2 regions of the Mucilaginibacter puniceus genome follow, and region 2 is predicted to be linked to the other one. Evidence: riboswitches for the same ligand, from Rfam matches in the RefSeq annotation. Region 2 holds a riboswitch; the other holds the start of a gene.

Region 1 (17,101 bases), on a different contig from region 2:
CGAATACGAGCAAAATTTACAATCGTACACACAAAGATTGGTAGGCTCGATATGAAAATTGCGGTTAAAATAAGTTTTGTCGCCGTGCTTTTGCTCGCGAATGTAATTGGCCAAAATACCCAGGTAACTTAATTCTGCCTGCTCATATAATAATACCCCTTCATCAAAACTGATACGCTCATTATTCAGCACTTTCTGAGCAATGTTCTTTAAATCAGCTGTTAAGTGCTGATCCTGTAATAATACCTGTAAATTATTTTCAGCCTGCATTAAAATTCTTTCGACAAAAATAAGAAATGTTAATGTAATGGTGGTGTAACATTTATTAAAGAACCCTTATCATTAAATAATGTTCAATTTTATAGTAAGACATTATTTTTAAGTTTGTATAAATTCAACACCTATGAAAACTGAAACCATTGCCATACACGCCGGTAACCATACAGATACTGCTACCAATGCTGTAGTGCAGCCATTGGTTATGTCTACTACGTTTGAGCGCAGCGAGGATGGTAGTTACCCTAAAGGACATATTTATAGCCGCGCATCAAACCCTAACCGGGTAGCTTTAGAGAATGTTTTAGCCAAACTGGAGCAAGGTGTGGCGGCTGCCGCTTTCTCGTCAGGTAATGCAGCTGGGATGGCCGTATTTCAATCGCTGGAGCCGGGTACGCATATTATTGCACCTGATGATATGTATCATGGTCTACGTAACCAGTTAAAAACATTATTTGCCGGGATATTAGAGTTTGATTTTATCGACCTGAATAATGAGTCCCTTTTAAATAGTTTAATAAAACCCAACACAGGTTTAATATGGATAGAAACGCCGTCAAACCCATTGTTGAAAATTACGGACATAAAAAAGGTAATTGCTACTGCCCGTCAGCACCGTATTAAGGTAGTGTGTGATAATACCTTTGCCACCCCAATTTGCCAGTTGCCGTTAACTTTAGGTGCTGACGTAGTAATGCACTCCTCCACCAAATATTTTGGCGGACATAGTGATTTAATGGGTGGCGTACTAATTACTAATGATGACAATGACTGGTGGAAACGCATTCGCCAGGTACAGGAAATGGGCGGTGCCATCCCCTCGCCTTTTGATTGCTATATGCTGGTGCGCAGTATAAAAACCCTGCCTTACCGTATGCGCGGCCATGTGCAAAACGCTCAGTTGCTAACCGAATATTTATCCGTTCACCCCAAGGTAGAGTCGGTGATGTACCCGGGACTACCATCACATCCGCTGCATGAAGTAGCTAAAGGTCAAATGCTGGCTTTTGGTGGTATGTTCTCCTTTTGTGTAAATGGCGGCGAAGCCGAAGCCAAACGGGTGGTAAACGCGGTTAAATTATTTACCCAGGCAACCAGTTTAGGTGGTGTGGAAAGCTTAATAGAGCACCGAGCATCTGTTGAAGGACCCGATACCAAAACACCTTTTAACTTATTAAGGGTATCTGCCGGGTTAGAGCATATTGATGATTTAATAGCCGATTTAAAGCAGGCATTGGGTTAGTGTAAACATGGTTTACACAAGTTAACACATTTTGATTATTTTTAAATTTATATATTTGTAAATCAATAGCTTACGTTTTTTATGGTCGAAAATATGTTAACCTTAACAGTAAGTAGAAATAAAATTCGTAATTATTTTATATTCAATTAGATATGATAAATTATCTGAATTGAACTTATATAACATACCATGCCCCAACTATACGAAACCTTCATTCACCTCACCTTTATAGGCATTATCGCCTTATTCCCGGTGGTAAACCCTATCGGGTCGGCGTTTATGGTGAGCCCTTATTTTGAAAACCTAACCAATGGCGAAAAGCGCATGGCGGTAGGACAAATTACTTTTTATGCGTTTTTGGTTTGTATTGTTGCGTTATTTGCCGGGCAGTGGATATTACAGCTTTTTGGTATATCCATACCCATTGTGCAACTGGCAGGTGGTATTATGATCTGTAAAATGGGCTGGGAGTTTTTGTCGTCTGATCAAAAAAAGCCCTCGTCAGAGGACCTGGACAATGAACCCAATATATCAGGCTATAAACATATTGCCAGTAAACTTTTTTATCCTATTACCTTCCCTGCCACAACGGGCGCGGGCACTATATCGGTTATATTTACACTAAGCGCGCATGGCGCAACATTTGGTACCGGCGAGTACTATATCAATACAGGGGCTATATTAGTGGCTATTTTGGCATTATGTATAATGATCTATTTCTTTTACCTCAATACTAAAACCATTATTCAGTACTTAGGCGCCAATGGCGAAAATATTGTAAACCGTATATCTGCTTTTTTAATATTTTGTGTGGGATTGCAAATTGGGATAAGCGGGTTGAAGGCGATATTTAAGTTTTAACCAAACCCTATTGTCATTTCCAACGAGGTACGAGGAGAACAATCTCTTGAGCGTAGCGAAAAAATCTTATACGCTTGATATGTCGCACGTATAAGATTTCTTACTGCGTTTCGAAATGACAGGGTGATTAATCATTCAATAACTCATCCACCAACTCCGGCACTCCAACCGTCGCCTTTGCTTCTATCTTAATAAACTGGTTGCTACCTCTTAATTCAGGAATATTAGGATCCACAATATATTTGGGGGCATTTGCCGGAACATAATGAACTAATCCCGCTGCCGGGTATACGGCTAATGATGAGCCAATCAATATAAACAACTCTGCCTGACTGCAGATTTCGATTGCGGTAGCTATCATAGGCACATCCTCACCAAACCAAACTACATGTGCGCGTAGTTGTGAACCTAATTCGCATAGATCGCCCATTTTAAGCTCCCAACCATCTATGGGGTAAGTTAATGTGGGGTCAATACTGGATTGTGAACGGGTGATGATGCCATGCAGGTGTACTACTTTAGCCGATCCTGCGCGTTCATGCAGGTCGTCAATATTTTGGGTGATAATGGTAACATCGTATTTATCTTCCAATCGTGCCAAAGCATAATGCGCCTCGTTGGGTTGGGCGGCAAGGATATCTTTACGGCGCATATTATAAAAATCCTGAACCAGTTTGGGATTCCAGTCCCAGGCTTGCGGGGTGGCTACTTCCTGTACATTATAACCTTCCCATAAACCGTCGCTATCCCTAAAGGTGCGCAAACCACTTTCGGCACTAATGCCCGCGCCGGTTAGGATGACGAGTTTTTTCATGGATACTTTATCAATTTTGAAAGTATTCCGCCTTGATCAGTTTCGGATTGTGATAAAGACCCTTATATACAATTAAATAACCTCCAGCCCCTATCAATGTGGTCTCTATAGCTTCATACTCTGTACCTTTATTCTTAATTATATGAAGATTAGAACTTAATAATAAATCTGGTCGTAATAGTACAGGAATGAGTCTGCTTATGCCAACCTTGATATATCTATTGCTGTTTTTAATAAGAGGAACTAACTTCGATATTCCCGCGTAACTACTTACCAATATAGAGGTTGTATCATTTTGATTTTGTAGTATTATATAAGTTCCCTCGTCCGATTTTATTGTTTTTAGATAGTTATCTATCTCTACATTTACAATTTCAGGTATTATATATGAAATACTGTTTTTTTGTTGCGCAAAGCTTTTTCCAAGAGAGAAAACACAAAGCAAACAACAAAATAATATCAGTTTTCGTCCCCGATACATCTTATTTACCCTCTTTCGCCTGCAAGTCTCTCAATATCGATAAAATAACAGCCGATTTAATAACCTTTGCAGATGATGCTTTAGCATAAGGTTTTTTGCTTACATCAACGTTTGAGGTTACGCCATCAGGGTAGCTTACTATGCCCACCAATTTATTGCCTTTAAATACTGGCGCACCGCTGTAGCCTGGTGTAACCGAGGCGTTAAGCGTATAAGTTGTAGCGGTTTGATTATTGGTACGTGCCCTGCCGGTGCTGGTGGCTACGCTTCTATCTGTAAATGACGGAGCAGGGTAACCAACTGTTAGCAGGTCCTCGCCGTTATTAACAAAATCAGTTCCCACAATGTCTTGTACAGGGATAGTCACGCAGCCAATACCTTTTAAGTAATCAGCATAGTTCACATAATCCTTTTGAGCGAAAGATATTACCGCCACATCATCAGCGTCAGACGAGAAAGCAAATGGCGGCAATGCAGCCACATAGGCTGTTAATCCCATAAAGTTAATATCGTTTGATATACGGCCGTTTACATTAACCTTGCCCACTATCAGCTCATTTAAATTTTCTTTACCGTGTACCTTGTCTTTAGCTATAACCAAATGCTTGGCAGTAACCATGTACATTTTATTGCCATCGGCAATTAATACCGCCGTGCCATGTATGGTGTCTTTAGCAGACGCGTATTCTTCTCGTATATCCGCGGTTTCTCGCTGGGTAATATTGGCTATGCCTTCAATGCGTCTTAATAAATTGGATGATATTTCATCAAACGAGTAACGCATTTGAATGCCTTCCAGCTTCACTATCGATTTTTTGAATTCTTCAGTTTGTGCCGGGGTTTGCGCAAAGCAGGTGCCGGTTATCAATATAAATGCTGTAAGCAAGCTGTAAAAGTATAATTTCATTGTAGGTATATTAATAGGTTAATTGGTTATTGCAAATGTATAAGTTGTTTTATGTTATTAACCATAAACAGGTGCAATATAACCACCAAAAAATTATTTTTTGTGTTTTTAATTATTACGGCCTATATTTGCTGCATAAATGGTAGCAATACCATGGTCAAAACTTCCGCACTACAGCGTATTTTGATTTATAAAGAAGCGGCGAGAGATCAGGCTCAAATACCCGCTGGCAACCCTTCAGTTAAATGAAGAAGGTGCCAATTCCTGGCCCGGTAAATATCCCGGGAAATATAGATTTATAAAATATGGAAAATTTAAAAAACACCAGTCTGCAAAACTATGCTTTCGCCTCAAAAGGCTTAACTAACCTATTCAACAATTTTAATATTTGTTGCTGTTTTTGATGTGTATTTGGTTCGTTCCACTACACTTACAAGCATAGTTATCCAACTTTAACACCATGAGTACACAACTATATAAATATTCACAACCTTTTGAACTGGAATCGGGCGCTATTCTTCCTGAACTGGAAATTGGTTATCATACCTACGGCACTTTAAACAAAAACCGCGACAATGTAGTTTGGGTATGCCATGCGCTTACAGCCAACTCGGATGTATTGGATTGGTGGAAAGGTTTATTTGGTACCGGCGAATATTTTAATCCCGAAGAGCATTTTATTGTATGTGCCAATGTATTAGGTTCGGCTTATGGCACAACCAGTCCCCTAAGCATTAACCCAACTACCGGGCAGCCCTATTATTTAACTTTTCCTAATATATCTATCAGGGATATGGTCAAAGCTCATCAGTTATTGGCTAAGCACCTGCAAATTGATAGTATAGAAGTAATGATAGGTGGATCATTAGGTGGTGCGCAGGCTGTTGAATGGAGTATTATGGATGCCGATTTGATTAAAAATGTTATCCTGATAGCTACTAACGCTTATAACTCGCCCTGGGGAATTGCCTTTAATGAATCGCAGCGTTTGGCCATAAGTGCCGATGAAACTTATTATAATGGCACACCTGAAGGTGGCTCCAAAGGCTTAAAAGCGGCACGCAGCATGGCACTTCTATCCTATCGCGGTTATAAAACTTATGGTATCAGTCAGAAAGAAGACGATATTAATACGGTTGATAACTTCCGTGCTTCCAGCTATCAAAGTTACCAGGGCGATAAGTTAGTTAACCGCTTTAACGCTTACAGTTATTGGCATTTGACTAAAAGTATGGATTCGCACAACGTGGGGCGCAACCGTGGCAGTGTAGAGGAAGCTTTAGGACAGATAAAAGCAAATACTTTGATTATAGGTATTAAGTCAGATCTGTTGTTCCCGGTTGAAGAGCAGCAATACCTGCACCAACATATTCCAAACTCAAGTTATGCCGAATTTGATTCCTATTACGGGCATGATGGTTTTTTAATTGAAACCAGTGCATTAACCCAAATTATAACTTCATTTTTTAATTCGGATGTTAAAGGAAAAACCATCCGGTTACAGGAAATAGCCTAATGAGTAAGAAACTAAATATTGGCCTGTTCGGCTTTGGTGTGGTTGGACAAGGTTTATATGATATTATTAAAACCAAACACCTTAACCTCGAGATAGTAAAGATCGCCATAAAAGATAATACTAAAGAGCGCACTCTCCCCGCGCAATTGTTTACTACAGATCGTGACGAGTTATTAAACAACCCCGAAATAAATACCATTGTTGAGTTGATCAATGATACAGAAGCCGCGTTTGATATTGTATCACGTGCTTTAAAGTCGGGCAAAAATGTGGTATCGGCCAGTAAAAAAATGATTGCCCTGCATTTGGAAGAGTTAATTCAAATTCAGCACGAATACGGTACATCTTTGTTGTATGAAGGCGCGGTTTGCGGTAGTATCCCTATCATCCGTAACCTGGAGGAGTATTATGATAACGAATTACTGCACTCCATAAGCGGGATATTCAATGGGTCATCCAATTACATCCTATCTAAAGGATATATAGAGAATATGACCTATGATGACGCCCTTAAACTGGCTCAGGACCTGGGTTTTGCCGAAACAGACCCAATTAGTGATGTTGGCGGCTTTGATTCAAAATATAAACTGATCATAGCCTGTGCACATGCTTACGGGGTGATTGTTAATCCGGATGAAGTATTAAACATAGGTATACAAAATCTTGGGGCTTTTGACCTTCAATACACCAAAGAGAAAAATCTAAAGGTAAAACTGGTACCGGTAGCTAAAGAACTGGATGCCGGACACGTTGCCTTGTTTGTATTGCCGAAATTTGTTAACGAAACCGAGTTTTTATATAACGTAGAGTACGAATATAACGGCGTAATTGTGCAAGCCGCCTTTGCCGATCAGCAATTCTTTTTTGGTAAGGGAGCCGGTGGGCATCCTACCGGTTCGGCGGTATTGTCTGATATTGCTGCATTGCGTTATGATTACCAGTACGAATACAAAAAAGCTAAAGAAAGTAAAGGGTTGAACTTTACTAACAATATTGAGCTGAATGTTTATTTGCGTTATGATGACGAAAGCCTGGTAGAAGCTTTGAACTTCATTCAAATACACGAGCGCTATTATTCAGGCACCTCAAAATTTGTTATTGGCCGCATTAACCTGCAAAGTTTAATTGATAACCAGCAACAGATAAATGATCAGAAGGCATTTATTGCTTTTTCGGATCAATTATCTACAATTAACTTAGCTTAATTTGCTATTGACGGCTTGCGCAAACTTTTAGTAGTTTTATAACAACAAAAAGTACATACTCCTGATTAATGTATAAACTTGCCAATCTGATAAAGTACAAGTACTTAATTACTGCTATTTGGTTTGGTTTAAGCCTGTTTGCAGTAGTTAAAAGCGTTGTGTTGGGCCATAGCCATATACATAATAACTACTTTGTATATAAGTTCAATTTTCTGCATGTAATTAATCAGCAAAATTTATATATCCATTACCCTGATAATTATTATGACCTTAACCATTATGGTCCCATATTCGCATTAATTATTGCTCCTTTTGCTTTATTACCTGATGAGGCCGGTGTTATTTTATGGGTGGCATTTAATTGCTGGATATTGATGAAGGCTATCCAATTACTCCCTGTTAAACAAGAGCAATACTTATTAATATTACTGCTTTGCGCGCACGAGTTAATGACCTCTGCCGCCAATGTACAAAGCAACCCGCTGGTAGCCGCGTTAATTATATTAAGTTATGTTTTTATAAAAGACGAAAAAGATTTTTGGGCAGCTTTAATGATTGCCCTTGGTGTGTTTATTAAGCTGTATGGTGTGGTTGGGTTGGCTTTCTTTTTCTTTTCAAACCATAAACTTAAACTGATAGCCGGTCTGATATTTTGGTCGGCGGTGTTGTTTGTTTTACCAATGCTGTTATCCTCGCCGGCATTTATCATACAAACCTATAAAGATTGGTATGCCGATCTGGTGCATAAAAATGGCGACAATATTGTAACCACGCGTGAGGATGTATCTGTTATGGGTATGATACGCCGTATATGGCTGCCACAATTAAGCAACCTGGTGGTTTTATTACCAGGCGTAATTTTGTTTGGTTTAACCTACATCCGCTTTAAATGCTTTAAAAATTTAAATTACCAGTTGTTGATCGTAGCTTCCACCTTAATATTCCCGGTTATATTTAGTACCGGTTCCGAGTCGCCTACCTATATAATTGCTTTTACAGGTGTGGCTATTTGGTATATCAATACCATAAAACCGGTGAGTTATTTAGACATTGGCTTATTGGTTTTCGCGATGATATTAACCAGCTTATCACCATCTGATCTTTTCCCGCGGTATTTAAAAGTAAATTATGTTGACCCCTATTCGTTAAAAGCATTACCGTGTTTATTAATATGGATCAAAATAATTTATGAGACATGGTTTAGGAAATTTTCAAAAAATGAATTAACTATGTTTCCTGAAAAGGAAACACCATCAGCGGCATGAAAAAGAAACTGTCCATTATAATTCCTGCGCTTAACGAAGAAAATAATATCGATTTTCTGATTGCCGAGGTTTTTAAATCTATGCAATCAACCGGTTATGATTTTGAGTTGATCTTCGTGGATGATGGCAGCAGGGATAAAACGCTTGACCAAATAAAAATGCAGGCGGGCATTCATGCTAATATCTTTTTCATTGAACTATCTAAAAATTTCGGTAAGGATTACGCGCTAAAGGCTGGTATTGACCGCGCCCATGGCGATGCCATCATCACCATGGATGCCGACTTACAGCACCCCCCTCACCTGCTGCCGCAAATGCTGCAGTATTGGGAAGAAGGCTATGATATTATTTATACCTATCGTGCCGAAGCTAATCCACATGTAAAGGGTTTCCAAAAAAGAGCCTCTAAAACTTTCTATAGATTAATTAATGCACTATCAGATATTACTTTAGAGAACGGTATATCTGATTTTCGCCTGTTGGACCGCAAGGTTGTAGATGAACTGAAGCAAATTGACGAATACGAGATATTCTTCAGGGGAATGGTTAAATGGGTAGGCTTTACACAAATGGGTATCCCCTACACTCCTGCTCAACGCTATACCGGCGAGGCCAGCTATTCGTTTTTTAAATTGGCTAAGCTGGCTGTTGGCAGTATTATGGCATTTAGTGTGCGGCCATTATATATTGCTACCGGTTTAGGGCTGTTTTTTTCGGTATCGTCATTACTATATATCCCCTACGTAGTTATAAGTTATTTTGCCGGGTATGATATGGTTTCGGGCTGGGCATCATTAATTGCTACCGTAGCTTTTTTTGGCGGATTGCAGTTATTGGTATTAGGTATTATAGGTATGTACCTGGGTAAAATATTTATGCAAACCAAACATCGCCCTAATTATATTGTTAGATCAACAAATCTGTTAAAAGCTAAAAATGATTCTGTTAGGGTTTGATGTAGAAGAGTTTGACCTGCCATTTGAATATAATAGCAGTATTGATTTTCCTGAACAGTTATTAGTATCAACCAAAGGCACATTGGCCATACTTAAGCTACTTAAAATTAACAGGATAAAAGCTACTTTCTTTTGTACCGCCCACTATGCGGTTAATAAGCCGGATGTTATCCAACTCATTGTTGATGATGGCCACGAGATTGCTTCACACGGCTATTATCATTCAGATTTTGAGACGGAACATTTACTATCATCCCGTTTAAAGCTGGAACAGATATCAGGCACTAAAGTAACCGGGTTCCGCATGGCCCGTATGATGCCTGTGGATGAACTGGAAATACAAAAGGCCGGATATAAGTACAACACCTCCATGAACCCTACCTGGATACCGGGACGGTATAATAACTTAAAAAAGCCACGCAAATGGTTTTTTAAGCATGATGTTTTACAAATACCCGCCTCCGTATCGCCGTTGGTGCGTTTTCCGTTGTTTTGGCTAAGCTTTCACAATTTGCCCTTGAGTATGGTAAAATGGATGAGTGCAGCAGCGCACCGTAAGGATGGATATTTAAACCTTTATTTTCATCCCTGGGAGTTTACGGATATCAAAAATCCCATATACCGTTTGCCGGGCCACATCACTAAAAACTCAGGCGAAACTTTTATTAAGCGAATTGATGATTACATCAAGTGGGCCAAAGCCAAAGGCTTCGAGTTTGCAAGGACTGGCGATTTTGCAGAGGATATAATTACCAATAAATAAAAAGAGCCACCCATTCGGGCGGCTCTTTTTGTTAATATGATAGCGTTAATTATTTTCTATTTGCATCCTCACCGGTATTCAAAAACACAAAGTTATTATCAAACATATCCAGTTTGATCTTGCTGTCTTTATCTACTTTTCCGGCCAATATCTGTTTAGATAGCTCGTTTAGTATACGTTTTTGAATAACCCTTTTCAAAGGCCTTGCACCAAATTGTGGGTCATAACCTAATTGTGCCAGCCAATCTAATGCCTCGTCAGATGCTTCAATGGTCACACCCATTTCGGCTAATGTTTGCTGTACATGCCTGAATTGCAGTTTCACAATGTCGGCTAACTCGTTACGGCTAAGCGGGGTAAACATAATGATCTCGTCTATCCTGTTCAAAAACTCCGGACGAATGGTTTGGCGCAATAAGTTAAACAGCTCGTTTTTGGTTTTTGCCATCACCTCATCTCTGTTATCTTCGTTCAGCGACTCAAAATTCTCCTGTATAACGTTCGATCCGATGTTGGAGGTCATGATGATGATGGTGTTCTTAAAGTTCACTACACGGCCCTTATTATCGGTTAAATGGCCATCATCCAATACCTGTAGCAATATGTTAAATACATCAGGATGCGCTTTCTCGATCTCATCCAATAAAACCACGCTATATTGTTTACGACGCACGGCCTCGGTTAACTGCCCGCCTTCATCATAACCCACATATCCCGGAGGCGCACCAATCAATCTCGATACCGAATGGCGTTCCTGGTATTCAGACATATCAATACGTACTAACGCGCCTTCATCGTTAAACAGGTACTCGGCTAAGGCTTTGGCTAATTCGGTTTTACCAACGCCGGTAGTTCCTAAAAATATGAATGAGCCTATTGGTTTACGTTTATCATGCAAACCTGCCCTGCTGCGGCGTATAGCATCGCTAATAGCCTCGATAGCCTCTTCCTGCCCTGCTACCCGTTTATGCAACTCATCTTCCAAATTAAGCAGCTTTTCGCGCTCGCTTTGTATCATCTTGGTAACCGGTATGCCTGTCCAGCGCGAAACCACGCCTGCAATATCATCAGCAGTAACCTCCTCTTTCAGCATACGGCTGTCTGATTGGTTCTCCAACAATGCGGCTTTTAATTTTTCTACTTCTTCCTGTGCTTCGCGGATGGTTCCATAACGCAATTCAGCTACTTTACCATAGTCGCCTGCCCGTTCGGCTTGTTCGGCTTCCAGTTTAAGGTTCTCTATTTGCTCAACTTTTAGGTTGATGCCATCAACCACATCCTTTTCGCCCTGCCATTTGGCACGCAACGAATCACGCTCGGCAGAAAGATTGGCTATTTCTTCACTTAATTGTTTTACTTTTTTATCGTCTTTTTCACGTTTGATGGCCTCACGCTCAATTTCCAGTTGCATAATGCGGCGCTCCATTTCATCCACGGCTTCAGGTACCGAATCCATTTCGATACGCAATTTAGAAGCAGCTTCGTCCATCAGATCAATAGCCTTATCCGGTAAAAAACGGTCGGATATATAGCGCTGCGACATCTCAACCGCGGCTATAATAGCTTCGTCTTTAATACGTACCTTATGGTGCGATTCGTAGCGCTCTTTTAATCCACGTAAAATAGAAATCGCGTCGGCAGTATCCGGCTCATCTACCAATACCATCTGGAAACGGCGCTCTAAAGCTTTATCCTTTTCTACATATTTCTGGTATTCGTTTAAGGTAGTTGCACCAATAGCCCTTAGTTCGCCACGGGCTAATGCTGGTTTTAATATGTTGGCCGCGTCCATAGCGCCTTCGCCGCCGCCTGCACCAACTAAAGTGTGTATCTCGTCAATAAATAATATGATCTCGCCATCGGCCTGGGTAACTTCTTTAATAACTGCTTTCAGGCGTTCCTCAAACTCGCCTTTATACTTGGCACCGGCTATCAGCGCACCCATATCCAACGAGTAAACCGTTTTAGTTTTTAAACTCTCCGGCACATCACCTTTGATAATACGGAACGCAATACCTTCGGCAATAGCTGTTTTACCCACGCCGGGTTCACCAACTAATATCGGGTTGTTTTTGGTACGGCGGGATAGTATTTGTATAACCCGACGTATCTCTTCATCACGCCCTATAACCGGGTCCAGTTTGCCCGATTCGGCATACTCGTTCAGGTTACGGGCATATTTGTTTAAAGCGTTATAAGTAGCCTCGGCATTTTGGTCGGTAACCTTACTATCGCCGCGTAGGCTTACAATGGCTTTTTTAAGGTCCTTTTCGTTTACGCCAAAGTCTTTTAAAGCAGAACTGGTTTTATCATTAACTGATAGGATGCCCAGTAGTATATGCTCAACAGAGACAAACTCGTCTTTAAATTCTTTTAAATAAGCAGTAGCCTTTTGCAAAACAGAATTAGAAGATGATGACAAATAAACATCGCTGCCGCTAACTTTAGGAAAGCTGCTTATCTGGCTGTCTAACTGTTCGTTAAGGCGGTTAAGATTAACGTTTAATTTTTTTAGTAAATAGGATATAACATTCTCATCCACCAGCAATAAGCCTTTCAGTATATGTGCCGGCTCAATAGCCTGCTGCTGATTACCGGTGGTAATTTCTGAAGCCTTTTGGATGGCTTCCTGTGCTTTTATGGTAAAATTGTTAAAGTTCATAAGTAATAATGTTTATATCACTATGTACTCAAATTACTTGCCACCGTTAATTAGCTGAAAAAATGGCGGTTAATATTAAAATGGAGTGACTTTTTGTCTATAAGATGATGTTATTTTTACTAATCGCTTTCTTTAAATTATCTCCCCAAAAAGTAACATTACCGTATTTATCTAAACAATCTTTAATGGTTTGTAGACTTTCAAGATATGGAAGGATATATTGCTCGAAATCGATTTTTAATTCGTGAATAAAATTATTTTCATCTATATCATCCACTAAAATATATCCGGTACTATTTCGATAAAGATTCTCTTCTCTCTCATTTGGCAGATAGAACCCTTCTCGTAAATAAACATCTAAATTATAAGCTGTTGGGCTTTTAACAATAGAGGCTGCTTTTACACCAACTCCTATATTGAAACAAAAGTCAACACTATTCTTACTGTTCCAAGAAAAGTTTTGTAGTTTGATAATAATATAAAACTCTCCTTTATCTTTCCACCAGGTTTGTCCCGTTGTTTTATATCCCCAAAGTTTTAAGGTAGGTTTTAGGTAGTTTTTAATAAAATGTAATTGTATTTCTTTGGCTAACATGGTAATCTAAGATAGTGATTATTAAATTTCCTCCCTCGCCTCTTTATAAAACTTATCACTAAAATTCACCAAAAACAATTCGTCAGTAGCGCGGGTACAGGCGGTATAAAACCAGCGGAGGAAGTCGAGGTTTACCATATCATCTGTTAAATATCCCTGGTCAACAAACACGGCACCCCATTGCCCTCCTTGTGCCTTATGGCAGGTAATGGCGTAGGCAAATTTTATCTGTAAGGCATTATAATAAGGGTTCAGTTTCAGTTCCTGGTGCTTGGCGCGTTTGTTGGGTATGTGGTCGTAATCCTTCATTACTTCCAGGTAAAACCGCTTTTGGTCTGTTGGGCTTAAGGCGGGCGATTCGGAGTATAATGTATCCAGCAATATCTTACAATCCAACACCGGGTCCTCGGCATAATCAATAAACTCTATCTGCACATCCGCGAAGCGGAAACCATAAATTTCCTCGATCTTCCGCACCTTGCGTATTTTAGCAATATCGCCGTTGGCAATAAAAGAGGTACTGCTCTCCTCCTGCTGTTGCAACCAAAAATAGTTGTTCTTCACGATCATGATCTGGTCGCCGCCGGTTAGTTCTTCCTCGCGCCATAAAAGGCGGGCACGTATTTGTTTGTTATATAGGTTGGCGTTCTTGTTTGACCGGCATATAATTAGTGTATTCTCATTGCCGTATTTATTGTAGGCATACTCCAACCCTTCCTCCAACCGCTCGCCCGTCATCCTAAAAACGTCCTTATAGCCTTTGGTGATGATCTGCGGCATGGTTTCCTTGCCCCTGCGTATCATATCGCGTATGCGGGTAACATTAAACAATATGCCCGAATCCTTTTGCTGGCGCAATACATCCGTCATTTCATAGGTGAACACATCTAAAAGGAATTCCGACTTCATCAACTGTGCGTCCAAGGCGGGGCTTTCGTCTGATCCAACCGGAGGCAACTGAGCGGTATCGCCCACTAACAGTAATTTGCAATTCTTTTTGTTGTAAACGTATTTAACCAGGTCGGCCAGTAAGGTATCGCGGTTATTAGCAGTTAGCTGGTCGGACACCATGGAAGCTTCATCTACAATAAACAGGGTATTACTCGCCAAATTATCGGCTATGCTAAAAGACTCATCCACATTTAAAGCCGATTTTTTACGGTAGATGCGCTTATGAATGGTAAATGCTTTACGTCCTGAATAATTGGTAATAACCTTGGCAGCCCGGCCGGTTGGTGCCAGCAGTACCGATTTATAGTTATAATGTTTTAAAGCTTTTACCAGCGCACCCACTATTGTGGTTTTACCTGTACCGGCATAGCCTTTTAGTATAAAACACTCGTCGCCGTTGTCTTTTTGCAGGAAAATATGCAGCAGGTTAAACAGCTCTGTTTGCTGTGGTGTGGGTTCGTGCGGAAAGGCTTGTTGTATATGATCTGCTGACACGATGCAAAAATGCTGATAAGTAACCTAATTTAGTAATTCAAAAAATATTACTTTTGTTGTTTAGCATGAACGAGCAAACTCATACCTATCGCGATAGCACATTAAACATGGCCGAGGCTGATAACTACACCTTATTGGTGCAGGTAAACCCGGAATCGTTTGCTTATGCTATTGTGGAAGATAAACATTTACTGGCTTGCGAAACCAACTGCAGTTTAAACGAACTTACCCATCCCGAACAATTATATGAACGCCTAACGGCGGAATATAAAAGCACGGTAATTACCCTGCCTGCCAAAGCATTTGTACTGATACCCGTTAGTTTATTTAATGCAGATAACATAGCCGAATATGCTCGTTTACTGGATGTTAAGGATGATGAAAAAGTAATAGCCCAAGCCCTTGACGCACAAAACTTCGTGGTTTATAAAGTTGATGAACAGTTATTAAGCAGGGTAACCCATTACGATATTAAAAACGTGGTATTTGCGCCCAAAGGCTGGATGTACGCTATTGACCGCAGTGAACCAGCTGCTACCGACCTGTTTTTAAACATCAACGGTAACCAGGTAGAGTTTGCCTATTATAAAAAGAACAGGCTGCGCTTTTACAATAAATTTGAGTTTACCAGTATGGAGGACCTTATTTACTACGCTGTTTTTGTGTCGGATGAATTGGAACTAAAGCAAAATACCACGGCCTTGATCGTTAGTGGAAATGTGAAAGAAGAGTATGAGTTATATAAACGCCTGTCGGAATATTTCCAGGTGGTAATGATCAATGATATTCGCGTATTGGATCTGCCGGCTAACATCCCTTCCAGCCAAATACTGTCACTCTCTGCCCTGTCTTTATGCGCATCATAGGTGGTGTTTTAAAGGGCCTTCGCCTTAATCCTCCAAAAAATTTACCTGTTAGGCCAACAACCGACCTGGCTAAAGAAGCCCTATTTAACATCCTGCTTAACCAAATTGAGTTTGAAGATATTAAGGTGCTCGACCTTTTTAGCGGTACAGGTAATATTTCCCTAGAGTTTGCTTCGCGTGGAGCAAGCCTGGTCATGTCAATTGACCGTAGTATACAATGCATCCATTACTTAAAAGATACTGCCCGCCAGCATAAACTGGAGCAGATAAAAACCTTTAAGGCAGATGTATTTAAATACCTGCAATTGGAAACCGATCAATATGACCTGATATTCGCTGATCCACCCTATGATCTGAATCAAATACCTGAAATTCCTAAGATCATTTTTGATAAAAACCTGTTAACACCGGGAGGTTTATTGATAGTGGAGCATCAATCGTTACAAAATTTAAGTAACCACCCTGCTTTTGTGGAGCAGCGCAAGTATGGGCATTCGTCGTTTTCATTTTTTAAATCATCTTAACAATTGTCATTTCGACCAAAGGGAGAAATCTATACATATGCCCGTATGATTTGCGTGTGTATAGATCTCTCCTCGTACCTCGTTCGAGATGACAAATAATTTTTGTTATTACATTCAATCTAAACATATACCTTTACATAAACGCTTATTAAAATTATGAAAATAGCTCTTTTCCCGGGCTCGTTTGATCCGGTTACCAAGGCCCATGTGGATATTGTTAAAAGATCAGTAAGTTTATTTGATAAGGTTTATATTGGTATTGGCGCCAATAGCAGTAAGCAGGGCCTTTTGAGTGTTGCTAAACGTGAAGCAATGCTTAGGGCCGTTTTTGAAACGGAACCTAAAATACATATTATAGCTTACGAAGGGCTTACGGTAGACTTTTGCAGAAGTATTGATGCTAATTATATGATACGTGGTATACGTACCGTATCGGATTTTGAGTATGAAAAAGCTATCGCGCAAATGAATCACACCATGGCCCCCGAGATTGAGAGTATATTTATTGTAAGTAAGCCGGGTTATTCATCCATCAGCTCAACCATAGTACGCGAAATTATGCGCCATAACGGTGATGTAAGCCAGTTTATTCCGAAAGAGGCATTGGCACTACTGTAATCAGTTCTAACTTGGCCAATACGTCCATAATAGAAGAGAACGTATTGGCAACAATAGCGTCAGTATCCTTCTTTTTAAACCAACGCACATCGGTAATACCTTC
Region 2 (17,101 bases):
TTTACGTTTGGCGTAATCTTCTATCTGGTCCTTGCTTATTTTATTCAAACCAAAATAGCGCGATTGCTTGTGCGCAAAGTAAAAGCCACTAACGGATGCGGCAGGCATCATGGCCAGGCTTTCGGTAAGGTGCATGTGCGCGTTATCCTCTGCTTTTAATAGGTTAAACAAAGTTGTCTTTTCGGTATGTTCCGGGCAGGCAGGGTAGCCCGGTGCCGGGCGTATACCATCGTATTCTTCTTTAACCAGTTCTTCAACAGTTAGGTGCTCCTCTTGTGCATAACCCCAGTATTCTTTACGTACCAGTTCGTGCATTTTTTCGGCAAAAGCCTCGGCTAACCTATCCGCAATGGCTTTGGCCATAATGCTGTTATAGTCGTCATGATCTTTTTCAAACTCGGCAACCAATTCATCGCAACCAATACCGGTTGTAACGGCAAACCCGCCAAAGTAATCGGCCACGCCGCTTTCTTTTGGCGCTATAAAATCTGACAAGGCATAATAAGGCTCACCTTTTACTTTTTCTGATTGCTGGCGAAGGGTATGTATACGGCTCAGTACCTGCGTACGGGTTTCATCGGTATACAATTCAATATCATCACCAACCGCGTTAGCCGGCCAAAAACCGATTACGCCGTTTGCCTGTAGCAAATTCTCTTTAACCACTTTATTTAATAATGCCTGGGCATCATCAAACAGCTTTTTAGCCTCAACACCCACAAACTTATCATCAAATATTTTTGGATAGCTGCCACGCAACTCCCAGGTATGGAAGAAAGGTGTCCAGTCGATATAAGGCACTAAATCTGCCAGCGGATAGGCCGAAAATACTTTAGTGCCTGTAAATGCAGGCTTTGGTGCTACCTGTGTTAAATCAATCTGGAATTTTTGCGCACGCGCTTCTTCCAGCGTTACATAACGCTTATCTGATTTTTTGTTGGCGTGCGCTTCGGCTGCTTTTGCATACTCGTCTTTAATGCCTTGTATGTAGGCATCACGGGTATCGCGGTTCATCAGGTTACTGCAGACGGTAACACTACGCGATGCATCCAGCACGTGTATAGCCGCCCCCGAATAATTTGGCGCAACTTTTACCGCTGCGTGAATACGCGAAGTAGTAGCACCACCAATCAATAACGGAATAGTAAAGCCTTCGCGCTCCATCTCTTTAGCAAAATGCACCATCTCATCTAATGATGGGGTGATCAATCCGCTTAAGCCAATGATATCTACGTTTTGTTTTTTAGCTTCTTCAATAATACGCTGTGCAGGCACCATCACCCCAAGGTCAATCACCTCGAAGTTATTACACGCCAATACCACGCCTACAATGTTTTTACCGATATCGTGCACATCACCTTTTACGGTGGCCATTAATACCTTACCGGCATTGGCACGGCTATTACTGCTGTCTTCGCCTGCATCAATAACGCGTTGTTTTTCCAGCTCGATAAATGGCAATAAATAAGCTACGGCCTTTTTCATTACACGGGCAGATTTTACTACCTGTGGTAAAAACATTTTACCCGCGCCAAACAAGTCGCCCACTACGTTCATGCCGTCCATTAGCGGGCCCTCAATAACCTCTAATGGTTTAGCATAGGCCTGCCTGGCTTCCTCCACATCATCATCCAGGTATTCAACAATACCCTTTACCAGCGCGTGCGATAAACGCTCGGCAACAGGCGCTTTGCGCCATTCTTCATCGCGCACTACCTCTTTGCCCTTGCTTTTTATATTGTCGGCAAATTCAACCAGGCGTTCCGTAGCATCATCACGGCGGTTAAGCAGTACATCTTCTACCAGTTCTAATAATTCTTTGTCAATCTCTTCGTAAACCTCCAGCATACCGGCGTTAACAATACCCATATCCATACCGGCTTTAATAGCATGGTAAAGGAAGGCCGAGTGCATAGCCTCGCGCACCACGTTGTTACCCCTAAAGGAGAACGATATATTACTTACCCCACCGCTAACCTTGGCTAATGGCAGGTTTTGTTTTATCCAGCGGGTAGCTTCAATAAAATCTACCGCGTAGTTATTATGCTCTTCAAGCCCGGTGGCTACGGTTAATATGTTAGGGTCAAAGATGATGTCCTGCGGCGGGAAACCCACCTCATTAACCAAAATATTGTATGAACGCTGGCATATCTCTTTACGGCGCTCTAACGAGTCGGCCTGGCCTGTCTCGTCAAATGCCATTACTACGGTAGCGGCACCATAGCTCATGATCTTACGGGCGTATTCCTTAAACTTCTCTTCGCCTTCTTTTAGCGAGATAGAGTTTACTATACCTTTACCTTGTATACATTTTAACCCCGCCTCAATAACCGTCCATTTAGACGAATCGATCATGATAGGCAATTTGGATATATCAGGCTCAGAAGCAATTAGGTTTAAAAACTTCACCATCACCGCTTCCGAATCGATCATACCCTCATCCATGTTGATGTCGATCACCTGCGCGCCACCTTCTACCTGTTGGGCAGCAACTGAAAGTGCTTCTTCGTAATTCTCCGCCAATATCAGCTTGGAGAACTTTGGAGAGCCTGTAATGTTGGTGCGCTCGCCCACGTTCACAAAAATACTTTCGGGGGTTATGGTAACTGCTTCCAGGCCACTTAACCTCATGTGCGGCTCAGTTACCGGCACCAATCTCGGTGAGTATTTTGCGGCTTTATCGGCAATGCATTTGATATGCTCGGGTGTAGTACCGCAGCATCCGCCTACAATGTTTACAAAACCACTTGCCATAAAATCCTCAACCAAATGCGCGGTTTCGTGGGCGGTTTCGTCATACTGGCCAAACTCATTAGGTAACCCTGCATTTGGATAAGCCGAAATATAGCAAGCCGCTTTTTCAGAAAGCTCCTCAATATGCGGCCTCATTTCCTTAGCCCCTAAAGCACAGTTTAACCCGATACTTAACGGGTCGGCATGACGCAATGAGTTATAAAATGCCTCAACAGTTTGGCCGGATAGTGTACGACCTGATGCATCGGTAATTGTACCCGATATCATGATCTCTATCTTGCGGCCAATTTCTGCTTCGTATCGTTTTACGGCAAATATCCCTGCTTTGGTAATCAGGGTATCGGTTATGGTTTCAAATAAAAGCACATCGGCACCACCATCTACCAAACCACGCACCTGCTCGTAAAATGCTTCTTCCAGTTCATCAAACGTTACTGCACGGTAGCCCGGGTCATTCACATCCGGCGACATAGAAGCCATTTTGGTTGTAGGGCCCAAAGCACCTGCAACAAAACGCGGTTTATCAGGATTTTTAGCCGTATACTCCGCGGCTACTTCTTTGGCAATACGGGCGCCTTCAAAACTCATTTCGTACGACAGGTCCTCCATGCCATAATCGGCCATAGAAATACGTTGCGTACTGAAAGTGTTGGTTTCAATGATATCCGCACCTGCTTCCAGGTATTCGGCGTGTATAGCCTTAATAATATCCGGGCGGGTAATGTTTAACAAGTCATTATTACCCTTTATATCACTGGGATGATCTTTAAAGCGTTCGCCCCTAAAATCCTCTTCGGTAAGGCCATAACGCTGTATCATGGTACCCATTGCACCATCAATTACCAGAATGCGTTTTTGTAGTTCTTGTCTAATATCCATTTTGTCAGTTAGCAGTTAGCAGCGGGCAGTTTTCAGTGGCAGCGGGTCAATAAAAATGACAGCGGGCTGCAAACTCAAAACTGCAAACTGAAAGTGGCTTATTTCGAAAAGTCGGGTATTTGTTGACTTTCACTTATCTGTCTCAAATCTTCTTTTGACGTGAGTAGAATTTAGCACCTTGTTGAAGGTAACAGGTTGCTAAGACATCGCAGGGTCTAATCCCTCCGTCTTTCTCTATAAGCAGTGCAAAGATGCTTAATAAAGTTGTAAAGTGCAATAGATTTGTTACTCCGAAATCTGTTATGATTGTAATTTTTGATGGTATAAAAAAAGCCGCCTGTTTGAGGCGGCTTTTTAGGATTTCTTAATTATTTCTTCGGCCAAATACTCTTAGCAGCATCAGGAACAGGTTGATAAAATCAAGGTATAAAGTTAATGCACCCATTATGGCCATTTTTTTGGCTGATGCATCACCATACTCCAAACCTGCGCCAATGCGTTTTAGCTTTTGTACATCATAAGCGGTTAGGCCTACAAATACTGCTACACCAATGTAGCTAATGATCATATCCAAACCACTGCTGCGTAAAAACATATTTACCAGGCTGGCTATAACAATACCTATTAAAAACATAATTAGTATAGAACCAAACTTGGTTAGATCCTGTTGCGTAGTGTAACCGGCAACTGCCATCACCCCAAACAATACCGATGTGGTTATAAACACACCCAATACCGAACTTGCTGTATAGGCCAGTAAAATGTAGCTTAAACTCATGCCCATAACTATTGCAAAAGCAATAAATGCTATTAGCAGCACACCATAGGATAATCGGTTAAAACCGAAAGAAATCAATAAAACAAAAGCCAGGGGTGCAAACATTACTATAGTACCCAGGCCTGTATTTCCGCCTGTTTCCGGGTCGCGAAGCATAGATAGCAAAGTTGTGTCGGTTGCAAAGTAGAAGGCGCATAACGCTGAAAGACCCAGAGCCACAAACATCCATAAAAAAACGTTTGCTATGAATTTTTTTGATGAGTCAGCTTCATTAATTTGTATTACGTTTTCGTAAACGTAGTCAGTTGATCTATTTTCCATTTTTTATAAATTATTATACGAATATATAGTAAAGATTAGTAATTGAAGATTAAAGATTAGTGGAATTGAAATTGTTTACACGCTTTAACTAATCTTTAATAACCAATCTTTAATCTTTTTAATTCAGTCTCTTGGTCAACTGCTCCTCCACATTTTTATAAAGTTGCAAAGGCTTTAACGATCGCCAGTTCAATTCGTCCAGCTGACCGCCAAAGTTGATGTAGTAGTCGATGTTATTTCGTTTAAACTCCTCTATCACATGCTCGCGGAAGTTGACACCCGCTATCCAGCCATCCTCTACATCCTCAAACCATTCTTCGTAATAACTATCATCTGATGAATGAAAGTTCAAAACATTTTCGCCGATAAGGATAAAGTGGTTAATGCCGTTATCCATCATCAGCTCTAATATCTCGCGCTTCATCAACATGATGTCATTATTTATGGCGTCGTTCCACTCGCCAATAAACTCTATTATAGCATATGAACGTTCATAATCGGCAAATAATACTTTCATGTACAAAGTATTTGAGCCGAAAGAATCCCATTGCGGGTGTAACAGGTAATTATATATCTGCTTATCAAACTCAAATTCATTATACTGCGTAGCGTAAAAAGGCGAATACTCATCTTCGGCTGCTATGTAGTCATCCCTCCATTTATAATATGGCTCTATTTCGTGCATTTAGCCCCGGCCCCCTCTAAATCTCCCCCGGTAGGGGAGACTTTTTGTTTTTATTGTTAAAAAAAGTCTCATTGTGAATTATATATTTAAAGCCCTCCCTACCGGGGAGGGTTTGGGTGGGGCTTATAATTTTCAACTGCTTTTCTCACACTACCGTATTCTTTTAATAAGTCAGCAGCGGTTTCTTCATCTACTCCTGTTTCGCTCATGATCATTCGGGTACCGCGGTCAACCAGTTTATTGTTGGTTAACTGCATATCCACCATTTTATTCCCTTTTACCCTGCCTAATTGTATCATAACCGATGTGCTTAGCATATTTAACACCAGCTTTTGCGCGGTGCCGGCTTTCATGCGGGTGCTGCCTGTAACAAACTCGGGGCCGGTAACTACTTCAACGGGGTAATTGGCCTCGGCAGCAACAGGGCTACCACTATTGCAAACAACGCAACCCGTTGCTATTTTATTTTGGTTAGCAGCCTTTAATCCACCAATAACATACGGCGTTGTGCCCGATGCGGCAATACCTACCACTACGTCTTTTTCATTTATATTAAACTCCTGCAGATCTTTCCAGGCCTGGTTAATATCATCTTCGGCAAACTCCACTGCTTTGCGTATGGCACCATCGCCACCGGCAATAATACCCACCACCCAATCAAACGGAACGCCAAACGTTGGGGGGCACTCTGAAGCGTCCACCACGCCTAAACGGCCACTGGTACCCGCACCTATATAAAACAGGCGGCCACCGGCTTTCATCCGGGCAGTTATAACTGCAGCTAACTGCTCAATTTGGGGCAAAGCTTTTTCAACCGCAAGGGGTACAGTTTTATCTTCATTGTTAATGCTTTGAAGTATTTCGCCCATGCTCATGTGCTCCAGGTTGTTATAGTGCGAGTCCCTTTCGGTTGTAGTTTGCATTGAATTGGATTTGATTTGACAAAATTCGGTAAAATTTCCTGAATTGGTATGATTATTAGGCTTACTAAATAATCTGCAATGCCAACAATTACGTAACTTTGTATACTACAATGAAAAGAACTGCAGCCATAATTTTCAGGTCAACTATATTAGTATTGGTGGGCATTGCTATTGGCCTGTTAATTAGCGATAACGTATACCAAAATCCCAAACTGGGCTTTTCATTTAGCGATAGGGATAAAGTATCAAAAACACTGCAGTTGGTACGTGATACCTATGTAGATTCGGTTGATGCGGATAGTATAGAAGGTATTACCGTTAACAACCTATTGCAAAATTTAGATCCTCATTCACTTTATTTACCACCAAGACAAGCCACCAGAATCAATGAAGGGCTTGATGGAGGCTACAATGGATTTGGCATAAGTTATATTTTGCTGCGCGATACTTTGTTTATCACCCAGGTTTATCCCGATGGCCCGGCAGCAAAGGCTGGCTTAACTGTTGGCGATAAAGTTATCACTATAGCTAATCAAAACTTCTCGGGTACCAACCTTACTATTGATAAAGTTGAGCAAGCATTTAGAGATAAAAAAAGCGATATGCTACAACTTACCGCACTATCTGTCGGTAAAAAAACCGAACAGCCTTTTACGCTTAAACGCGAACGTATTGAATTAAGCAGTTTAGATGCCGCTTACCTAATTGCTCCTTTAACCGGTTATATTAAGATCAGCAAATTTGCATCAGCCACTGATATTGATTTTCGTAACGCGTTAGCCAGGCTTAAAAAGCAGGGCATGCAAAAACTGATATTAGATATTCGGGGTAACGGTGGGGGATATTTAAATACGGCTACTGCCTTGGCCGATGAATTTTTAACCAAAGGTAAATTAATAGTTTACACCAAAGGACAGCACGAGCCACGTACCGATTATTTCGCTACTGATTCGGGTAATTTTGAGCAGGGTAATTTAGCCGTGCTTATTGATGAAAATTCGGCTTCGGCAAGCGAGATATTGGCAGGAGCTTTACAAGATCTTGATCGCGCTACTATTATTGGCCGCCGATCTTTTGGTAAAGGTTTGGTGCAGCAGCAATTTCCATTTGGTGACGGCTCCGCAATTAATTTAACAGTGTCCAGGTATTATACGCCATCCGGCAGATCCATACAAAAATCATATAAAGGCGGCACGGACGTTTACCATAACGAACTGGCCGACCGGATGCGTAAAGGCGAGCTGTTCTCTGAACAAAGCAATTATAACGACACTTTATTTAGCAGGCAATCAACTTACCGTACACGTAAAGGGCGCAAGGTTTTTAGTGGTGGGGGCATAATGCCTGATGTTTTTGTGCCGGCAGATACTACACAAAACACTTTGGTGGTAAGAGAGTTAATGGGACGACAATTATTTACCGCTTATGTGGTTGACAATATGCAGGGCCTGTTAAGTAATTATCCATCTGCTGATGCCTATTTAAAGCAATATGTAGTTAGTGATAAGGATTTTACTGATTTTATAAAATACGTTTCGCCAACCTTAGAGAGTAACGATCCACGAGAGATATTAATATCTGCACCCTATATCAAAACCCTGCTTAAGGCAAACGCGGCCCGTTTTAAATGGGGCGACGAAGCTTACGTAAAAGCCATTAATACTAATGATGTGGTTTTGAAAAAAGCTATTGAAGCGGTAAGATAAATGTGCAGATATGCAGATGCGAGGATGTGCAGATGCTAAGCACTAGATCAAATCATCTGCACATTTGCATATCCGCACATTTGCACATCAAATCTACTTCTGCCTAAACCAAACCTGTATAGGTGCCCCGCTAAAATCAAAATTTTCGCGCAGCTTATTTTCTATAAAGCGATAGTATGGTTCTTTAACATACTGCGGCAGATTACAAAAAAACGCGAACATGGGCGATGAACCGGCTATTTGCGTAATGTATTTAATTTTAACGTATTTACCTTTTAATGAAGGCGGTGGGTAATGCTCAATAATAGGCAGCATCACCTCGTTTAGTTTGGAGGTAGATATTTTACGCGCACGGTTATCATAAACCTGCCGGGCAACATCCAGCACTTTTAAAACACGCTGTTTTTCGGTAACTGAAGTGAAGACAATAGGCACATCGGTAAACGGTGCGGTTTTTTGCCTGATCATATCCTCAAAAACCTTAATGGTTTTATTATTTTTTTCGATCAGGTCCCACTTGTTTACTACTACCATGATGCCTTTTTTATTCTTTTCGGCCAAATGGAAAATATTGATGTCCTGCGATTCAATTCCCTCTACGGCATCAATCATCAGGATGATCACATCAGCTTCTTCAAGCGCTTTAATGGTACGCATGACCGAGTAAAATTCGATATTCTCCTTCACCTTGGTTTTTTTACGCATCCCGGCAGTATCTATCAGCATAAAATCATGCCCATACTGGTTGTAGTGGATGTGTATCGAGTCGCGGGTTGTGCCGGCTATTGGTGTAACTATATTACGGTCCTTACCAATTAATGAGTTGATGATGGATGATTTACCCACATTTGGCCTGCCCACAATGGCAAACTTAGGGCGGGTATTTTCTTCTAATACTTCATCCTCAAAATGTTTAACCACCTCATCCAGTAACTCGCCTGTTCCCGAGCCCGTCATGGATGATATGCTGTATATCTCGCCTAAACCTAAACTATAGAATACAGTAGCGTCAGACAGTTGCGCGTTATTATCCAGTTTGTTTACTACTACAAAAACCGGTTTTTTGCTGCGGCGCAGCAAAGATGCGATCTCATCGTCCAGGTCGGTTATACCGGTAGTAACATCTACCAAAAATAATATGACGCTGGCCTCTTCAATGGCAATAATAACCTGCTCGCGTATGGCGGCTTCAAACACATCGTGCGAGTTGGCTACATAACCACCGGTATCAATCAGGGTAAATTGGTGGTTCAACCACTCGGCAGTGCCGTAATGCCTGTCGCGGGTTACGCCGCTAAAATCGTCCACAATTGCTTTGCGGGTTTCGGTTAAACGGTTATATAAAGTGGATTTACCTACGTTGGGCCTGCCAACTATGGCTACTATGTTACTCATTTTTGATTTCAGATTTTAGATTTACGAGTTACGATTGCCCGTAACCTTAAATCAATGCAAATTTACAAACCCGACAAGCATAATCTAAAATCGTAATTCGTAAATCGTAATTCACTCTATTCGTACCCAAATTTTTTAAGGTAATTTTTTTTGCTGCGCCAGTCGGGTATTACTTTAACAAACATCTCCAGGAATACTTTCTTTTGAAAAAACTCTTCCATATCGCGGCGGGCGTAGGTGCCTACTATTTTCAGCATTTTACCGCCCTCGCCAATAATGATGTTTTTTTGCGAATCGCGCTCCACAATAATCTCGGCACTGATGCGGTGCAGCTTTTCGCCCTCCACAAACGCGGTTACAATAACCTCGGCGCTGTAGGGTATTTCTTTTTTGTATTGCTTTAATATTTGTGCCCGTATCATTTCCGACGCGAAGAAGCGGTCGTTCCTGTCGGTTAGTAAATCTTTATCATAATAAGCCGGATGCTCAGGCAGATGCTCAATTACAAAGTTCATCACCGATATGACGTTATGATCGTGCAGGGCCGATATGGCAAATACGGCAACCGGGTTCAGTTTTTCCTGCCAAAACTCAACCTTAGCTTTTACGGTTTCTTCGTCGCTTCTGTCTATCTTATTGATCAAAACCGCAACGGGAGCATTGCTGCCTGCCAGTTTTTTAAGCACATCGGTTTCGTCATACTCCTCGTAAATGTCGGTAACCAATAGTATCAGGTCGGCATCAACTATTGATCCATCCACCTGGTGCATCATGCGCTCATGCAGTTCATAATGCGGTTTGATAACGCCGGGAGTGTCCGAAAAAACTATCTGGTAATCATCCGTATTAACAATACCCAAAATACGGTGACGGGTGGTTTGGGCCTTAGGGGTGATGATAGACATTTTTTCGCCAACAAGCGCGTTCATCAACGTTGATTTACCCGCGTTTGGCTTACCTATTATGCTTACAAAACCTGCCTTATGACTCATTTAAAAATAATTAAAATATTATTTGGACTGCAAAGAAACGAATTATATCTTTGCAGTCCAATTTAAACGGAATGTAAAATGCATTTTTAGCTTAATTGGAACACATTTTGTAGTTATGAACAAAGTGTAATACCATTAAAAAAACAGTGCGGGATGGAGCAGTTGGTAGCTCGTCGGGCTCATAACCCGAAGGTCGTAGGTTCGAGTCCTGCTCCCGCTACCCAGAAAGTTAAAAGCCTCAAGTCGAAAGATTTGAGGCTTTTTTGTTTTGATAATTTGTAAGTTAGTGGTGCGGTGATAACACCGACCATAGGTTGAAATAAATCATACCTTTAAAAACAATTATTACCAACATGCCTAATTTTAAAATCATGGTTAAGATAGCCATAGTGGCTGTTAACTTTTTGTTTGTTAATTCATTTGTTAAGGCCCAAACGCTGGTGGCCCCGCCCCTTAATGATCCCAAATGGTATTACCCCTATGAGCCATTCCGTATTGCGGGTAATCTTTATTATGTAGGTAATTATGACCTGGCTTGCTATCTAATTACTACACCGCAGGGAAATATTTTGATAAATACAGGCCTGGCACCACAAACTGAAATGATACGTGAGCATATCGAAAAATTAGGCTTTAAGTTTAGTGATATTAAGATATTGTTAGCCACCCATGCCCATTGGGATCATGTTGCAGGCATGGCTGACATTAAAAAAGAAACCAATGCCAAAATTTGGATAAACGAACATGATGCCCCTGTATTGGCTGATGGTGGTGCATCCGACTATGTTTTTGGTAGTAAAGGGCCTACTTTTAAAGCAGTTAAAGCGGATGAAATATTACATGAGCACGATACCATAAAATTGGGTGGCATGAAAATAGTTGCTTTGCGTACTCCCGGGCATACCCTGGGTGCTACCAGCTATTTGTTTGATGTAAAGGATGATAAGCGCACTTACCGGGTTTTTATAGCCAATATGCCCACCATTTATGATGATGCCAATCCACATGGAATGGCTACTTATCCTAATATTGATAAAGACTATAAGTACACTTTTGATCTGTTAAAAAAGCAACAGTTTGATCTGTTTCTTTCCTCGCATGCGGCACAGTTTAAAATGCATAGTAAACGCAAACCCGGCGATGCTTATAACCCCGATGTTTTTATTGACCGTAAAGGATATGATGATGTTATAGATAATTTTTACCGGCTTTATCAACAAAAACTTGGGCAAAAATGAAAAACGACATGTACTAAAGAAAATCCAACCGCGTTAAAAACACCACTGCTAAGTCCAGATTATATAATGCACTTTGATGTAAAGGATGGCAAAGATATTTTGGTGTATACCGTTGGTAAACTATGTTGGTGGTAACACCGCCATAGGCTATCAAAAAAGCCCGAATAACCATTGCAGCGCCAGGTACGATACATAGATAGTAGCCGCCAGGAAAATTACCACTACTATTAATATGAAGGCAATAATACTTTTACCGCTGCCCTGGTGCTTACCCTCCTGGTAATGCTCTTTTAGCAGCTTAATGTTGCGGGTATTGGCTTTAAAATAAAAATCGGTGATGTTGCCCAGCAGGGGGATGGCACCAATAAGTGCATCCACGCAAATGTTAACCGTCATCAAAATCAATACTTTCCGGCTCACACCGCCGTTTTTTGCAATTACATACAACAGCGCTGCCGATACCGCAAAGCCCGAAACATCCCCGGCAAAGGGGATGAAATTCAAAATAGGATCTAACCCGAAGCGAAAATTTGTACCGGGGAAACGGAATTTGTCGTCCATAACGCGGGCTATCCGCTCAACCCATTTTAACTGCCCGGTTAGCGCTGTGTTTTTTGGTAATTGTTTCATTGCTATTATAGGAATGAAAAGCATACAGATTTGTTTTGTGAATTTTAGGCGTAAGCTTCGGCCAGAGGCTGATTGTTGGTGATTAACATCAATAAGGCGGAGTATTTCATACTTGAACATCTTTGTGATATGATATGCGTTATAATGATTAAAACCATATATTTATAATCTTATCCAATTTCATGAGACCTATTTTGCTACTTTGCACGCTGTTTTTATTAATGGCTTTTTTTAGCCTTCCAATAGGATATTACACCTTTTTGAGAATAGTCATTTGCATTGTATCTGTAATGGTAGTTTTAAAAGAATATAATGACGAACTTACAGGATGGGTTATCAGTTTTGGCTTATGCGCATTACTTTTTAACCCAATTATACCTGTGCATTTACAGGATAAGGCTGTATGGAATGTGATTGACTTCTGTGTCGCCGTATTATTCTTTGCAAAAGCATTATCAACTAAACCTGTATAAATATGAAAGCTCTTTTTCTAAGTTTCTATTCAATCTTTGCAGTAACCGCAATAATAACACACATTTGGACAGTGGTCATAGCATTTAGTGTGGGTGGTTTTTTTGCAGGAGTAATATGTCTCTTCTTGCCTTTTTTAAGTGAGTTGTATTGGATGTTTAAAATGTTTGGCGAAAACGATCTTTATGCTTGGATTGCGTTAATTCATTTAGTCCTTGCGATTCCGATGGGAATTTTTAAAAGCAACTAACACATTTGTGCCTTTGTTGGTGTTGTCAGGTGACTATATTCGTGTTAGACCAAACTATTTAAAAAAAATATCAGCCAGTTTAGTACCCAATACACCGAGAGCCGCCCCTGCTATTAACAAAAAGGCTTGAAACCATCTATCTGCTTGTTTTTCTTTTTGCCTACGTATGTGGTCAGCCATCAGCTCTTTCGCCCGCTCGTCTTTAAACGCTTGAAATTTAGTTTCCAAATATTGAAGCCTTTTGGTTTGGTCTCTTTGTAGGGCTAAAGATTCTTTTTCACGCACAATTCTTTGTTCGGACTCGAGAATTTCCTTTGCTTGTTTAGAATGTTGAGCAATTTGAGATTCTATACCATAAAACCTTTCCATACCATTACTTTTTTATAAAAGTATACAAATTAAGCAATATTCAACCACGAGTTGCAAACTCGCGGGAGCGGGGGCAATGTCGTTAATAACTGCAGGCCGTATACACTTATGCCTTAGCGGCGGGTCTGACTACAGAGTTACGGCAAGTAATGAAGAAGCAAATCCCTCACTTCAAATAAATTTAAACCAGATTTCTCAACATCTGCAGGATGAACGACTATTGTTAGTTTGTTTGAAAATATCTGATCTTCAGATGCAGCTATAAATGATTCGGCAATCACAGCAATAAGGTTCTTGCTTTTCATAGGAAGCCTACCTAAGCCAGATCCCATTACAGGGATAACAGTATCGAGTTTTTCACCCTTATCAATAACATAGTCCCACAGCCCTTCCAAAGCCTGCTTTACATACTTTAATTTAGTAACTGCGTTATTGCTTGCATTTAAGTCTGACATAGCAACCCAGTAAAAATATTGATCAACAAGCTTTATTTTGACTGTAGTGCCAAATGCATATTTTTTTATTTTGCCTGCCACCTTCTCGACAATTTTATGTGGAAGGCTTTTTATCTGTGCATCAATTTCAGCGTCAAGTTTTGCTAACTCGCCTGGAAAATAGCGTTGAGTGAATTGCCCTTGCAAACTATTTATTGATATAATCCCATTTGCTATGTCAGTATCAAATGTAGTGTTAGTACTAATTATTTTTTGCCCAGATATACTAAAAAGGTCGCCTATCCTTACCTCAATAGTGAGATCTTGGGTTGGATGCTTGTATTTAATTCTTCTAACGGGTCTTCTAGTAATTATAACAACCACTAAGCCTGTTAGAAAAAGGGGGATAAGCCAATATGTAGACAAACTATTTTTATCTAAGTAGTGAAAACTGTCAAGCACATCTACAAACATCCAAATTCCTCCAATGGAAGCAATAAAAGTTTTGAAAGTATCGGTGGACCATAGAGCGTATAACCAATATGATTTGGTTTTAAAAGAGCGGAAATAATAGTTCATTTTAAATTCCTAAGTCTTTATAAACAGAATCGATATAATAACGCGGGCCTGTAGTACCGCCTCTGGAATGCGCCCTATGTGTTCCGGGCCAGTTTTTTATAGCATAATCAACTATCTTATGCATGAAAGGTATATGTATAGCTAACTCATCTCGTAGAATTGGCGGGCATAAATTGTCATCCATATAACGTCGACCATTTAGGTTAACAGCAATTATAGGCATATTTTTCTCAAGGGCCACTTCTATCTCCCACCGTACAAATTTATATAAGTTCTTAGTACTCTCACCAATTAGCACGATAAAAACGTCGCTTGCATTCATTCTTAGTCTTAAACTACGTTTGATGGTTTCTTCAGTACTTGAGTCTCTTGATTGCGTAATATCATGGGCGTTTACAAAAGTGAAATCAAATCGATCGTTAGCATGCCAGGCTTGCATAAGTCGATAATAATTAATGTCATTATCGCCGTCAAAACAGGCGTAGGAAGTATGAGGCATAATTGTAATAATGTTTATAACAAATATAATATTATCAAATTAAATTGCAGTATATTGATTATCATGCTGTTCTATTGGTGTGGTCACTAATAAACGTAGGAAAAATTTTATTGAGTTAAGAGCGTAGGTACTTATTTGGAATGACAATCCAACTAGTGACAATAAGGGTAATATTTTCTAATCATTGACCTATTAATTTCATAAATTTTTCCAGTAAATGTGGCGCTTGAATTGTCAATAATGCGATTATTTGCGGTCTTAATTGAGCAAATATTTCATCTGCAATTTTGTTACCTGCATAACTACTAATTGTTCCCAATGTTATTTTTAAGAACCGTTTTTTTCCTAAAGGCGGATCTGATTTCAGGGATTCAAAATCGGCTTTTATTTGATTTTTTATTTCTTCAAACTCATTATACAGTACTTCCTGCCCTGCTTTTAGTTCTTTAAGTTGGTATGTAATATCATCTAATTTTTGGGTAATGTCAACAAATTCATCTGTAGTGAATGTGTTTTTATCAAATTCATAATCAGGGCGTGCTAGTCTATAAAGAAAAACTTGCAGGTCCTCAATTGTTTCATAATAATCGTCATCTCGCACTTTTTCTGGTGGCACCTTACTAACATTCGAGTAACCTATATATTTGAATTTTTCTTTGCTTTTTAGTTCAGTTAAATGCATTAAAAACTCAGTAATAAAAATTACTTTTTCACTTGAATCGTAATCATAGGATTTCATTTGAATCTCGTCTTTTGTAATTTTCAAATTTTCCTCATATCCTTTTGACACTGCTAGTAAGTTACCTTCTTGCAAATAAGTGTGAATGATTGTTTTTGCTTCCTTCTTAATGTGATTACTAAAGCTAAAATCAGGTAATGGGATTTTTATATAATCAGTTTCCATATCTAAATATACTGAAATTTCTACGCCTTTGTTGGTATTATAACCAACAAACGAATGCAAGCTTTTATTGAGTTAAAATATAATGGTACTTGTTGGCGGCAACACCAATAAGGTAGCGAAATTATAATGCTATGGGCTTTGCTTGGAAGTAGGAAAATAGTAATTGATAACACGGACAAGAATAGTCCCTATTAGGATTGAGTCCGTCCCAAGCAGTACTTTCAATCCGAGCGAGTTTAACAGCGTTGGATTAGAAAAGAAAAGGATGTATACATTTATGACAGCAAGCTTAAGCGTTGCAATTATAATAATCCATATTGTTATGAGCCTTCTGTTTCTTGGCTCCAAGTCGTTTAAACTCTTGGATGCGCGTTGAGTTGTTGCATTCATGGGATTAATAATTAATAAAAAATCAATTACCGAATGCACTCCGTTTTAAAAGTAGCAAATCATTGGTTTAAAAAAAATTATTTTTTTAGTTTTTCGAAAAATATATTTACCTCAATTAAGGTTAAAATATTTTGATATCTAACTTATTTTGCATATAAATAAAGGTGATATTATTTGCAATCCATCGCAAAATAGAGGTTAACCCTCTTTAACGCACGTCAGCGATTTACACCACCCGCCACACATCAATCAAAACCTGCTTTGGCTTACGTGTGCCGGTGGCTATAAAAACAGAGCTGTTAAGCCAGGCGTATCTGGGGTTACCGGTTTCAAACAGGGGTATGGAGCGGAAATAATATTCAGCAGCATCTACCTCTTCGCCTTTGGCTAACCGTTGCATTACATCGGGCGGGCCATGGCGCAGGCCGGTATTGGTTATGGTAATCAGGTCGCCATCATCGGTTTGCAGCAGGTAGCGGGCATCAATTTCTACTACCCCATCAGTGCGCAGCAGCTGCCAGTCGTAGCCACCTGCTACTACCTTGCCCTTTATATTTGGCCCTTCAAAAGTTCCGCCGGTTATGGGTATTATTTTACGTATACCTTTACCGGTGTTGCCTATTTCCTGTACGCCACCGGTTAGGTCAACACTGATACGAAAAGCAAATTCCAATTGGGGCTGCTGCATATTTATTAAATGAGTTCTTCTTTAAATGTAACTTTTTCCAGCTTGGGTGATAGCAGGTGAAACAATACCGTCGCGGTTAAAAACAACGCGCCGCAGCAAATAAAAATCATATTATAACCACCGGGCAAATTGTTAGCCGCTTTATAGCCATCCAATAACATACCTACGCCCTGCGCTGCCAGCATACCGCCTATAGCGCCGCCAAAACCACCAATA

The links. Region 2 has a riboswitch for S-adenosylmethionine ahead of metH (methionine synthase). Riboswitches for the same ligand answer to the same signal wherever they lie in the genome.
Region 1: linked by a shared signal. The riboswitch ahead of ACYVJ6_RS08110 (homoserine O-acetyltransferase family protein) and the one ahead of metH (methionine synthase) in region 2 are both predicted to bind S-adenosylmethionine.

The regions. Positions count from the first base shown of each region.
Region 1 covers NZ_BAAGRB010000002.1:269,075-286,175, reverse strand. The annotation lists gene mqnE (aminofutalosine synthase MqnE) at 1-270, opposite strand, end outside; gene ACYVJ6_RS08130 (trans-sulfuration enzyme family protein) at 404-1,519, shown strand; gene ACYVJ6_RS08125 (MarC family protein) at 1,709-2,380, shown strand; gene ACYVJ6_RS08120 (SIR2 family NAD-dependent protein deacylase) at 2,508-3,194, opposite strand; gene ACYVJ6_RS08115 (S1 family peptidase) at 3,677-4,582, opposite strand; SAM riboswitch class I at 4,768-4,879, shown strand; gene ACYVJ6_RS08110 (homoserine O-acetyltransferase family protein) at 5,043-6,098, shown strand; gene ACYVJ6_RS08105 (homoserine dehydrogenase) at 6,098-7,303, shown strand; gene ACYVJ6_RS08100 (glycosyltransferase family 87 protein) at 7,372-8,568, shown strand; gene ACYVJ6_RS08095 (glycosyltransferase family 2 protein) at 8,565-9,524, shown strand; gene ACYVJ6_RS08090 (polysaccharide deacetylase family protein) at 9,505-10,287, shown strand; gene clpB (ATP-dependent chaperone ClpB) at 10,337-12,949, opposite strand; gene ACYVJ6_RS08080 (DUF4304 domain-containing protein) at 13,047-13,544, opposite strand; gene ACYVJ6_RS08075 (ATP-dependent DNA helicase) at 13,566-14,993, opposite strand; gene ACYVJ6_RS08070 (DUF3822 family protein) at 15,056-15,856, shown strand; gene rsmD (16S rRNA (guanine(966)-N(2))-methyltransferase RsmD) at 15,844-16,380, shown strand; gene coaD (pantetheine-phosphate adenylyltransferase) at 16,537-16,998, shown strand; gene ACYVJ6_RS08055 (NUDIX hydrolase) at 16,967-17,101, opposite strand, start outside.
Region 2 covers NZ_BAAGRB010000001.1:412,343-429,443, forward strand. The annotation lists gene metH (methionine synthase) at 1-3,633, opposite strand, end outside; SAM riboswitch class I at 3,764-3,876, opposite strand; gene ACYVJ6_RS01885 (Bax inhibitor-1/YccA family protein) at 3,998-4,732, opposite strand; gene ACYVJ6_RS01890 (hypothetical protein) at 4,851-5,417, opposite strand; gene murQ (N-acetylmuramic acid 6-phosphate etherase) at 5,516-6,340, opposite strand; gene ACYVJ6_RS01900 (S41 family peptidase) at 6,451-8,046, shown strand; gene der (ribosome biogenesis GTPase Der) at 8,140-9,441, opposite strand; gene era (GTPase Era) at 9,558-10,433, opposite strand; tRNA gene ACYVJ6_RS01915 (tRNA-Met) at 10,581-10,657, shown strand; gene bla (subclass B3 metallo-beta-lactamase) at 10,787-11,671, shown strand; gene ACYVJ6_RS01925 (DUF4112 domain-containing protein) at 11,822-12,301, opposite strand; gene ACYVJ6_RS01930 (DUF6804 family protein) at 12,484-12,774, shown strand; gene ACYVJ6_RS01935 (hypothetical protein) at 12,777-13,022, shown strand; gene ACYVJ6_RS01940 (hypothetical protein) at 13,077-13,391, opposite strand; gene ACYVJ6_RS01945 (macro domain-containing protein) at 13,529-14,404, opposite strand; gene ACYVJ6_RS01950 (TIR domain-containing protein) at 14,406-14,903, opposite strand; gene ACYVJ6_RS01955 (hypothetical protein) at 15,085-15,807, opposite strand; gene ACYVJ6_RS01960 (DUF3237 domain-containing protein) at 16,424-16,885, opposite strand; gene ACYVJ6_RS01965 (MFS transporter) at 16,891-17,101, opposite strand, start outside.